3 regions of the Streptomyces sp. NPDC053560 genome follow, and region 2 is predicted to be linked to each of the others. Evidence: riboswitches for the same ligand, from Rfam matches in the RefSeq annotation. Region 2 holds a riboswitch; each other region holds the start of a gene.

Region 1 (3,267 bases), on a different contig from region 2:
GAGACGGTGGCGCGTATCGGCGCCGCCGCGGTGCGTGCCTTCTACGAGGCGCATGTGCGTCCGGGGACGGCCACGGCCGTGGTCGTCGGTGACTTCGCCGGGGTGGACCTGGACGCGGCGCTGGAGGAGACCCTCGGGGCGTGGGCGGGCTCGACCGCGGAGCCGGTGGCGGCCTCGCCCATCGTGGCCGACGACACCGGCCGCGTCGTGATCGTGGACCGGCCCGGTGCGGTGCAGACCCAGCTGCTGATCGGCCGCATCGGCGCCGACCGGCACGACCGGGTGTGGCCGGCGCAGGTGCTCGGCACGTACTGCCTGGGCGGCACGCTGACGTCCCGGCTGGACCGTGTGCTGCGCGAGGAGAAGGGCTACACGTACGGCGTCCGGGCGTTCGGCCAAGTGCTGCGGTCCTCCGCCGACGGTACGGGCGCCGCGATGCTGGCCATCAGTGGCTCGGTGGACACCGCCTCTACGGGGCCCGCGCTGGAGGACCTCTGGAAGGTGCTGCGGACGCTGGCCGCCGAGGGGCTGACCGACGCCGAGCGGGACGTGGCGGTGCAGAACCTGGTCGGTGTGGCGCCGCTGAAGTACGAGACGGCTGCTGCTGTCGCGGGGACGCTCGCCGACCAGGTCGAGCAGGAGCTTCCCGACGACTTCCAGGCGCAGCTGTACCGGCGGATGGCCGAGACGGGCACGGTCGAGGCGACCGCCGCCGCGGTCAGCGCCTTCCCGGTGGACCGGCTGGTGACGGTTCTGGTGGGCGACGCCGCGGAGATCGCGGAGCCGGTGCGGAAGCTGGGCATCGGCGAGGTGTCGGTCGTCAAGGGCTGATGCGGAGCGGGCCGGCGGCGGAGCTGTACCGCCGCCGGACGTCGCGGTAACGGTTGTGAATTCGCCCGCGCCGTACGGCGGGAGGGCGGGCCGGAACGGGGCGTACCGGTGCCGTCACGGGGTGGCGTGAAAGCCGTCAACGCCGCCCACATATCAGGACATAGTGGATCCCGGGTCGCCAATGCGGCCCGGGATCTCTGCTTTTGTCCGGAATGCAGTAGGTGGTTGCTCGCGAGCCGTGTGGCGTCCGGCACAAACTCCTGTTTCTGTTTGCTGATCGCGAGATGTCCCGTTTAGCGTCGGTCCGGCTGTTCGACAGAAGTGCGCCGCACCCGCGGCCGCCGGGCAGTCATCGCCGAGTCCCCGTACGGCGCGAGCCAGGGGAGCCGGGGACCCACATGTCCCTTGGGGTGAATCGGGCGACTCCCCCCGGAGCCGCCCGTAGGAGACCTTCCTGCTCCGAACCCGTCAGCTAACCCGGTAGGCGAGAAGGAAGGAAAGGAGTGCGCCGGTCATGGCGTTCACCCGTGCCACCGGCAAGCACCGCCGCCCCGGCCGTGCTGCCCGGACCACCCGCAACATCGCCGGCATAGCCGCGGCGACCGGCGTCGCCGTTTCCATCGCCTCCCCGGCGCTGGCCGCGAACGAGGACCCGGCCGCCACCACCGACACCGGCCTCACCCGCGCCATCGCCGACACCGGCGACCGGGTCGCGGACAACATCGTCGCCCAGGCCGACGCGCAGGAGGAGGCCGCCGAGGTCGCCGCCGCCCGCGCCAAGGTCGAGGACGCGGCCGTCAAGAGCGCCGAGGACGCGAAGAAGAAGGCCCAGGACGAGCGCCGCAAGGCCGCCGAGGCCGCCAAGAAGAAGGCCGAGAAGAAGAAGGCCACCGAGGCCCGCGCCTCACGCTCGGAGGCCCGTACCACCCTCAGCGTCTCGGGCTTCGTCGCGCCGATCTCCGGCAGCTACGTCTCCACGCCGTACAGGGCCTCCAGCGGCCTGTGGTCCTCCGGCAGCCACACCGGCATCGACTTCCACGCCGCGTCCGGCACCGCCGTCCACGCCGTCGGCGCCGGCACCGTCGTCGAGGCCGGCTGGGGCGGCGCGTACGGCAACAACGTCGTCCTGAAGATGGACGACGGCACCTACACCCAGTACGGCCACCTGTCGTCCATCGGCGTCTCGGTCGGCCAGAAGGTCTCCGCGAACCAGCAGATCGCGCTGTCCGGCAACACCGGCAACACCACCGGCCCGCACCTGCACTTCGAGGCGCGCAGCGGCCCGGAGTACGGCTCGGACATCGACCCGATCGCGTACCTGCGCTCGCACGGCGTCAACGTCTGACGACCGCGCACCGTACGGCGCACTCCGCGTATCCCGAAGCCCCGGCCCGACGGCCGGGGCTTCGGCGCACCCGGACGCGCTTCCGTCCCCGCGTTCCCGCGCACCCCTTTCCTCGGCCAAAAAATATCCAGGAATTCGTCACGGCCATCGGAAAAGGCGGCCCGGTGTCATAGAGTCACGGAAAAGGCGCCGCCCGGCGGCGTTTCCGGAGGATTGCGGCGGAGGCACGGACGATGCGAGGAAATATTTCGGCGCATGTGGTCTGCACGGCGATTCGCGACGACATCGTCTCCGGCGCGTTCCCGCCCGGCTCCCGGCTGATCGAGGAACTGCTCGCCTCCCGGTACGGCGTCTCCCGCGTCCCCGTACGCGAAGCGCTGCGCACCCTGGAGTCCGAGGGGTTCGTCACCACTCGCCGGCACGCGGGCGCGTGCGTCGCCGAGCCGACCGAGCAGGAGGCCGCCGACCTCCTGGACATCTGCCTCCTCCTGGAGCCCCTGGGTGCCGCCCGTGCCGCGGCCCGCCGCTCCGCCGCGCACCTGAAGGTGCTGCGCGGCCTGGTCCGGCTGGGGCGCGCGAGAGCCCGCCACGGCAACCCCGACGACCTGCGCCAACTGGACGGCTGGTTCCACGGGACGCTCGCGCAGGCGAGCGGCAGCGCCAGTATGACGGCGCTGCTCGTGCAGGTACGCCGCAAGATCGACTGGGTGTACGCGGTCGACCTGGGGCGGATCTCGCCGGGGGACGTGGACCGCTACTGGCAGGAACTCGGCGCGATCGTGGACGCGGTGGCGCGCGGTGACGCCGAACGCGCCCGCGCACTGACCGCCGCACACGTGGAGCGCACGCTGCCCGCCCACCGGCTGCGCCGTCCCGCACCCGCGGTGAGGGAAGTGAAACCGTCCGTAAACATGGCGCGCGCCCAGAATTAACACCGCTGCCGTATACAACTCCTGGGGGAATTCTTCCCCTGTAATCGGCGTGCCTGGCGTGCCTGAATTCGGGAGTGCGAGTGCGGCGGGGTGGGGGTATTCCGTACGCGGCTTTACGCGTATGCCGCCGAATTCTACTCGGAGCACGGAGGCCCGGCC
Region 2 (3,267 bases):
CACGGCATCCACTACTGCCTGGGCGCGCCGCTGGCCCGCCTCGAAGGCCGTACGGCGCTGGCGACCCTGCTGACCCGGCTGCCCGATCTGGAGGCGGCTGCGGATCCGGACGATTTGCGGTGGCGTGGCGGCCTGATCATGCGGGGCCTCCGGGCGCTGCCGGTGCGGTTCACGCCGGAAGGGGCGGGTGCTTCGGACGGGGCGTCAGAACGGGCATTCCCGCAGGTACCGGAACGAGACAAGGGTGCGGAACGGAGCCTGAGCTGACGTGGCGTCAGCGGCGTGATCTACGCGTGATCTCCGCTACACCGGCTTGAGACCGGACCGGGCCCCCGCTACCTTGCGTGCGACAACTCAAGCCGCCGCTCGAAAGGCACTCGCATGCGCTCCGGCACCGGTAGACACCGCCGCCCCCGCCAGGCCCCCGCCCTCCTGGTGGCGGCCTCCGTCACGGGTGCAGGCCTGGCCCTGCCGCTGCTGACGGCGGGCGGCGCGCAGGCCGCCGACACCGCCACCTGGGACCGCGTCGCGATGTGCGAGAGCGGCGGCATGTGGAGCGCGAACGCCGGCAACGGCTTCTACGGCGGGCTCCAGCTGACCCTCCAGATGTGGCGGGACTACGGCGGCGAGTCCTACGCCGAGCGCCCGGACCTCGCCAGCCGCTCCCAGCAGATCGCGGTCGCCGAGTCGATCCTGAACGACCGCGGCCCGGACGCCTGGCCCAGCTGTGCCGTCAACGCCCGGCTGGACTTGGACGGCCTGATACCCGACGTGGACCCGGGCGGGTCGGAGACGCCCGACCCGCAGCCCTCGGAGTCCGGCGACGACGCCTCCGGCGGCCCGTCCGCCGGTGCGGGCGACGAGGACGGTGACGACACGGCGCAGCCGTCCGGCGACGCCTCCTCCGAGCCGTCCGACGGCGCCACGGCCGAGCCGTCCGGCAAGGCCACGACTCCGCCTGCGGACGAGCCCGACGCCGAGCCGTCCGGCGACGCCACCTCGAAGCCGTCCGGCGACGCCACGGACAAGGGCGCCGGGGACGCCGATGAGGGTTCCGGTGCGGACTCCGCCGGCCGGCCCTCCGGTGACGCGTCCACGCCCTCCGGCGACTCCTCGGCGCCCGGTACCGGCCGCCACCGCGGTTCGGCGGGCGACGGTGCGGGCGAGAAGGCGGACGGCAAGGGGAAGGACGGCCGTTCCGCGGGGCGGCACGCCTCGCGCGGCGGTGACGCGCACCGCGGTACCTCGGGTGGTGACGACACGTACACGGTGCGGCCCGGCGACAGCCTGTCCGCGATCGCCGAGGAGCGCGGGCTGACCGGGGGCTGGACCGGCCTGTACGACGCCAACGAGGGCGTCATCGGGACCGATCCGGACCTTATCCACCCTGGTCAGCGGCTCGATCTGGGGAAGTGACGCAGGGGGCGGGCGGCATAAGTGCGGCCGGGTTGTACCCAATTGGGGAAAGTGAGACATGGGTCTCGTCCCGGAGCGTTTCCGTCCGCCGTGTCCGTTGTTTCCATACCGTGTTCGACCTGCGCAAACGGATGGTTTCGATGATCGAAAACGGTCAACTGTCCTACGAAAGGGTGGTTTGAACCGGCGAGGGGTGTGTGTTTACGTTCTTCACCGCTCGCACCAAGCGAGCCCGCCGATCATTCGCCGAATCCTGCCGGTGATCGGTCGGACAACCGTCGCGCAAGCGCCGTAGGCAGGAGCGGGGGACCCAAGGTAAGTGCCGTCACCGCAGCGGAAACGCAGCGGGCGGCTTGGGGTGAAGCCGGGTGTGCGGAGAGCGCATCCGGCCGGGCCACTCACAGCCCGAACCCGACAGCTCACCTCGCAGGCGTCGGTGAGGAAGAACAACCATGCTCAAGGGCAAGCACCGCCGCCCCTCGAAGGCCGTCCGCGTCGTCACGCTCGCCGGTGTCGCCGGCGCCGCCGTGGCCGTCCCGCTGATGACCGCCGGTTCCGCCAACGCCGCCTCGGTCGCCACCTGGGACAAGGTCGCCCAGTGCGAGTCCGGCGGCAACTGGTCGATCAACACCGGTAACGGCTACTACGGTGGCCTGCAGTTCAACAACCAGTCCTGGGCCGCCGCGGGCGGTACCAAGTACGCGCCGCGTGCCGACCTGGCCACCAAGGACCAGCAGATCGCCACCGCCGAGAAGCTGCTCGCCATGCAGGGCCCGGGTGCCTGGGGCTGCGCCGGTGCCGGCGGCCTGACCTCCGGTGGCCCGGCCGCGCAGGTGGACACCGGCTCCGGCCAGGCCCAGCAGCAGGCCCCGAAGCAGGAGGCCCCCAAGCAGCAGGCCGCCCCCAAGCAGGAGGCGCCGAAGCAGCAGGCCGCCCCGAAGCCGCAGCCGGTGCAGCCCAAGGCCGCCCCGAAGCAGGGCCACGGCAACTACACCGTGAAGTCCGGCGACACCCTGGGCAAGATCGCCAAGGCGCACGGCAAGAACTGGAAGACGGTCTACGAGAACAACAAGTCGACCGTCGGTGACAACGCCGACCTGATCTTCCCGGGCCAGAAGCTCGAGGTCTGATCCGCCTCTGACGGGTCCCGACAGGCCCCCGGCCGGGGCCGCCGTCCGATCGGTGCACGATCGGCGCGCGGCCCGGCCCGTGTGACCGCCCCGCCGCGACGCGAAGCCCCCGAGCGCGTCACGGCGGGGCTTCACGTTTGCGGGGCGGCTTCGGCGTGCAGGCATCCGGGCGGGCCGCCGCTCAGATGCGTAGTGCCTGTTATGGCGGAGATGTCCGCCATGAAAACCGGTTCTTACCTCCCGTATTGAGGGCCTTTGGGTCCTTTTTCGTCTCACGGAAGGGGCTAGGGGCAGGCGGACGGTCCCCGGGCCGTTAGGCTCGTGTTGCAGAACTCCAGATGACACCCATGAAGGAGACAACGTGCCGTCGATCGACGTCGTCGTAGCTCGCGAGATCCTCGACTCGCGAGGCAACCCCACGGTCGAGGTCGAGGTCGGCCTCGACGATGGCAGCACCGGCCGCGCTGCCGTGCCGTCCGGCGCCTCCACCGGCGCCTTCGAGGCCATCGAGCTGCGTGACGGCGACCCGAACCGTTACCTCGGCAAGGGCGTCGAGAAGGCCGTCCTCGCCGTGATCGAGCAGATCGGCCCCGAGCTGGTCGGCTACGACGCCACCGAGCAGCGCCTCATCGACCAGGCGATGTTCGACCTGGACGCCACCGACAACAAGGGCTCCCTGGGCGCCAACGCGATCCTGGGCGTCTCCCTGGCCGTCGCGCAC
Region 3 (3,267 bases), on a different contig from region 2:
AGCGTGACGAGGAGAAGGTGGAGAAGCCGCTCTTCGGACTCGTCGGTCTGCTCACGGTCGTCAACATCTTCATCGCGCTCCTCTGGACCTGAGCGCCCCGGGACCTGAGAGTCCCGCCGGACGCGAGAACCGCGCGGCTGCCCTCGAAGGGCGGCCGCGCGGTTCGTCGTTCTGCGAGTTGCCTCAGGCCGGTCGTACGTCAGGCCGGTCGTACGTCAGGCCGGTCGTACGCTCCCGTAGATCGGCATGTAGTAGATCGACTCCACGCGTACGTTCGCGCCCGGCTTCGGGGCGTGGATCATCTTGCCGTCGCCGATGTACATCCCGACGTGGCTGATGTCGTCGTAGAAGAACACCAGGTCCCCCGGTTGCAGATCCTTCGTCGCGACCCGCGTGCCGGTCTTCACCTGGTCCCAGGTCGTCCGCGGCAGCGAGACGCCGGCCGCCTTCCACGCCGCCTGGGTCAGCCCCGAGCAGTCGTACGACGCGGGCCCGGTGGCGCCCCAGACGTACGGCTTGCCCATCTGCGCGCGGGCGAACGCGATCGCCTTCTCCGCCTTGGTCGCGTACGAACCGTCGGGCACCCCGGAACCGGTGCCGGTCCCGGAATCGCTGCCCGTCCCGGAGCCGGAGCCGCCGTCCGTGCCGCCCGCAGCGCCGTCCTGTTCACGTTCGCGCTCGGCCTGCTCCCGCGCCAGCTCCTCGGCCTTGCGCTTCGCCTCGGCCTTCTTCTTGCGCTCCAGCTCCGCCAGCCGCGCCTTCTCCTGCGCGGTCAGCCGGGACAGCAGCTGCCGGGCCTCGGTCAGCTTGCCCTGGACCTCCTGCTTGGACGTCTTCAGCGACTCCTGGGACTTCTGCAGCTCCTCCAGGCCCTTCGTCGCCTGCGCACGCTTGCGCGCGGCCTGCGCCTGCTGGTCCTGGTAGTCGGCGACCGCCTCCTGCTGGCGGCCGGTGAGCCGCTTCATCAGGTGGTTGCGGTCCACGAACTGCTGGGGGTCCTGCGCCAGCATCAGCTGTGCGGTCGGGCTCAGCCCGCCGGACCGGTACTGGGCGGAGGCGAAGGTGCCCAGCTCCCGCCGGGCGTCGTTCATCTTCTGGGTCCGCTCGGCCGCGGCGTCCCGCAGTTCGTCCACCTTGTCGCGCTGCGTCGCGGAGCGTTCCTTGGCGGCGTTGTATTTCTGGGTGGCGACCTCGGCCTGCCGGTACAGGCCGTCGACCTTCTTCTTGACCTCCTCTATGGAAGGTGCGGGCTTCCTGGGGGACGCGTCCGCGGTCTGGGTGAGCAGCGTGACCGAGGCCAGCGCCGCGGTGGTGAGCCCGGCCGCCGTACGGCGGTGTGCGGGCACGGTGAGCATGCGGGTGCGGGGCTTGCGATGAGACGCCAAGGCCGGCGACTCCTTCCGTGGACCGCCTACCGGGTTAGCTGTCGGGTTCGGGCGCATGAGCGCGCGCGTGGGGCGCGTGCCCACTGGTGCTACGGAAGGTGCCCTACGGCCGTACGGATCGCTCCGCAGAGACCGATTCACCCCGGTCGTACGTGGGCCCTCCTGCGTCGAAGTCGGCGACAGGAGGGAGGGTCCCCGGCTCCGGCTGCCGTGCGTACGAACAGCTGCCATGCGTATGGCAAGGGCCGTGCGTACGACAGGCCGGACTCGGCGGGGCGGCCCGTGCCGGTGCTGTCACCGGACGGTGGGGCGGGCTGCCCGGTCGGCACGGTAGCCAACTCGTGTGGCTTCTGTGAAGGCTGATGTTCGATTTGCCCGCAATCTTTTCGTGACCTGATCGTGTCCGTGCCGATGTGAGGGCTGTCATGACCACGGAATGTCCGGTGCCGTTGTCCGTCCGTGACGGGCGGCGGGGTGCCGTATCCTCCGCGCCGCTCTCCGCCGCTGTTGGGGCCGTGTCCTCCGTTCCGTCCTCCGTTCCTGTTCAGGTCGCGCTCGCCCCTGTTCGTACGGCCCTCCGGCCCTGCTCCCGCCGCGCTCCGACCCGCCCGTACCGCGCCTCCGCCGGATCCTTGAGCCCGGAATTCCGCGGCCGGGGCCGGGTTGTCGGTGGGGCGGCCTAGACTCGGTGGGCGATGAGCAGCCTCTTTGACGACAGCTTCCTGGCGGACCTCGACCCCAAGGACGAGGAGCCGCCGCCTCCCGAGGACGAGGACCGTCCGGCAGTGGAGGAGGTGCCGCACGACCTCTTCGGTGGCCGCTACGACGCGCCCGTGCAGCGGGACGCGTACTACCGCGACGGCGCCGCCCGCCCGGCCGTCGACCCGGCCGCGCTGCTGGAGGGGCTGAACGACCAGCAGAAGGCCGCCGTCGTGCACACGGGCTCGCCGCTGCTCATCGTCGCCGGTGCCGGCTCCGGCAAGACCCGCGTCCTCACGCACCGCATCGCGCACCTCCTCGGCACGCGCCACGTCCACCCCGGCCAGATCCTCGCGATCACCTTCACGAACAAGGCCGCGGGCGAGATGAAGGAGCGCGTGGAGGAGCTGGTCGGCCCGCGCGCCAGCGCCATGTGGGTCTCCACCTTCCATAGCGCGTGCGTGCGCATCCTGCGCCGCGAGTCCAAGAAGCTGGGCTTCACCTCATCGTTCTCGATCTACGACGCCGCCGACTCCAAGCGCCTGATGGCCCTGGTCTGCCGCGATCTGGACCTGGACCCGAAGCGCTTCCCGCCGAAGTCCTTCAGTGCCAAGGTCTCCAACCTCAAGAACGAGCTCATCGACCACGAGGACTTCGCCGGGACGGCGGCCGACGGTTTTGAGAAGACGCTCGCCGAGGCTTACGCGATGTACCAGGCACGGCTGCGCGAGGCCAACGCCCTGGACTTCGACGACATCATCATGACGACGGTGAACCTGCTCCAGGCTTTCCCGGACGTCGCGGACCACTACCGCCGCCGCTTCCGGCACGTCCTGGTCGACGAGTACCAGGACACCAACCACGCCCAGTACACCCTCGTACGCGAGCTGGTCGGCCCGGGGACGGACGAGGTGCCCGCCGCCGAGCTGTGCGTCGTGGGCGACGCCGACCAGTCGATCTACGCCTTCCGCGGTGCCACGATCCGCAACATCCTCCAGTTCGAGGAGGACTATCCGAACGCCACGACGATCCTGCTGGAGCAGAACTACCGCTCCTCGCAGACGATCCTCTCGGCAGCCAACGCCGTCATCGAGCGCAACGAGAACCGCCGCCCGAAGAACCTCTGGACGGACGCCGGCACCGGCCCGAAGATCACCGGCTATGTCGCCGACACCGAGCACGA

Evidence for each region. A riboswitch is a leader RNA that binds a small molecule or an ion and turns the genes downstream of it on or off. The one in region 2 is predicted to bind cyclic di-AMP.
Region 1: linked by a shared signal. The riboswitch ahead of ACIGQF_RS27830 (M23 family metallopeptidase) and the one ahead of ACIGQF_RS13165 (transglycosylase family protein) in region 2 are both predicted to bind cyclic di-AMP.
Region 3: linked by a shared signal. The riboswitch ahead of ACIGQF_RS24595 (NlpC/P60 family protein) and the one ahead of ACIGQF_RS13165 (transglycosylase family protein) in region 2 are both predicted to bind cyclic di-AMP.

The regions. Positions count from the first base shown of each region.
Region 1 is NZ_JBITXI010000012.1:163,231-166,497, reverse strand. It holds gene ACIGQF_RS27835 (M16 family metallopeptidase) at 1-831, shown strand, start outside; cyclic di-AMP (ydaO/yuaA leader) riboswitch at 1,175-1,333, shown strand; gene ACIGQF_RS27830 (M23 family metallopeptidase) at 1,346-2,176, shown strand; gene ACIGQF_RS27825 (GntR family transcriptional regulator) at 2,410-3,108, shown strand.
Region 2 is NZ_JBITXI010000005.1:112,646-115,912, reverse strand. It holds gene ACIGQF_RS13175 (cytochrome P450) at 1-267, shown strand, start outside; gene ACIGQF_RS13170 (transglycosylase family protein) at 436-1,416, shown strand; cyclic di-AMP (ydaO/yuaA leader) riboswitch at 1,651-1,864, shown strand; gene ACIGQF_RS13165 (transglycosylase family protein) at 1,869-2,546, shown strand; gene eno (phosphopyruvate hydratase) at 2,908-3,267, shown strand, end outside.
Region 3 is NZ_JBITXI010000010.1:173,640-176,906, reverse strand. It holds gene ACIGQF_RS24600 (hypothetical protein) at 1-92, shown strand, start outside; gene ACIGQF_RS24595 (NlpC/P60 family protein) at 216-1,385, opposite strand; cyclic di-AMP (ydaO/yuaA leader) riboswitch at 1,393-1,574, opposite strand; gene pcrA (DNA helicase PcrA) at 2,081-3,267, shown strand, end outside.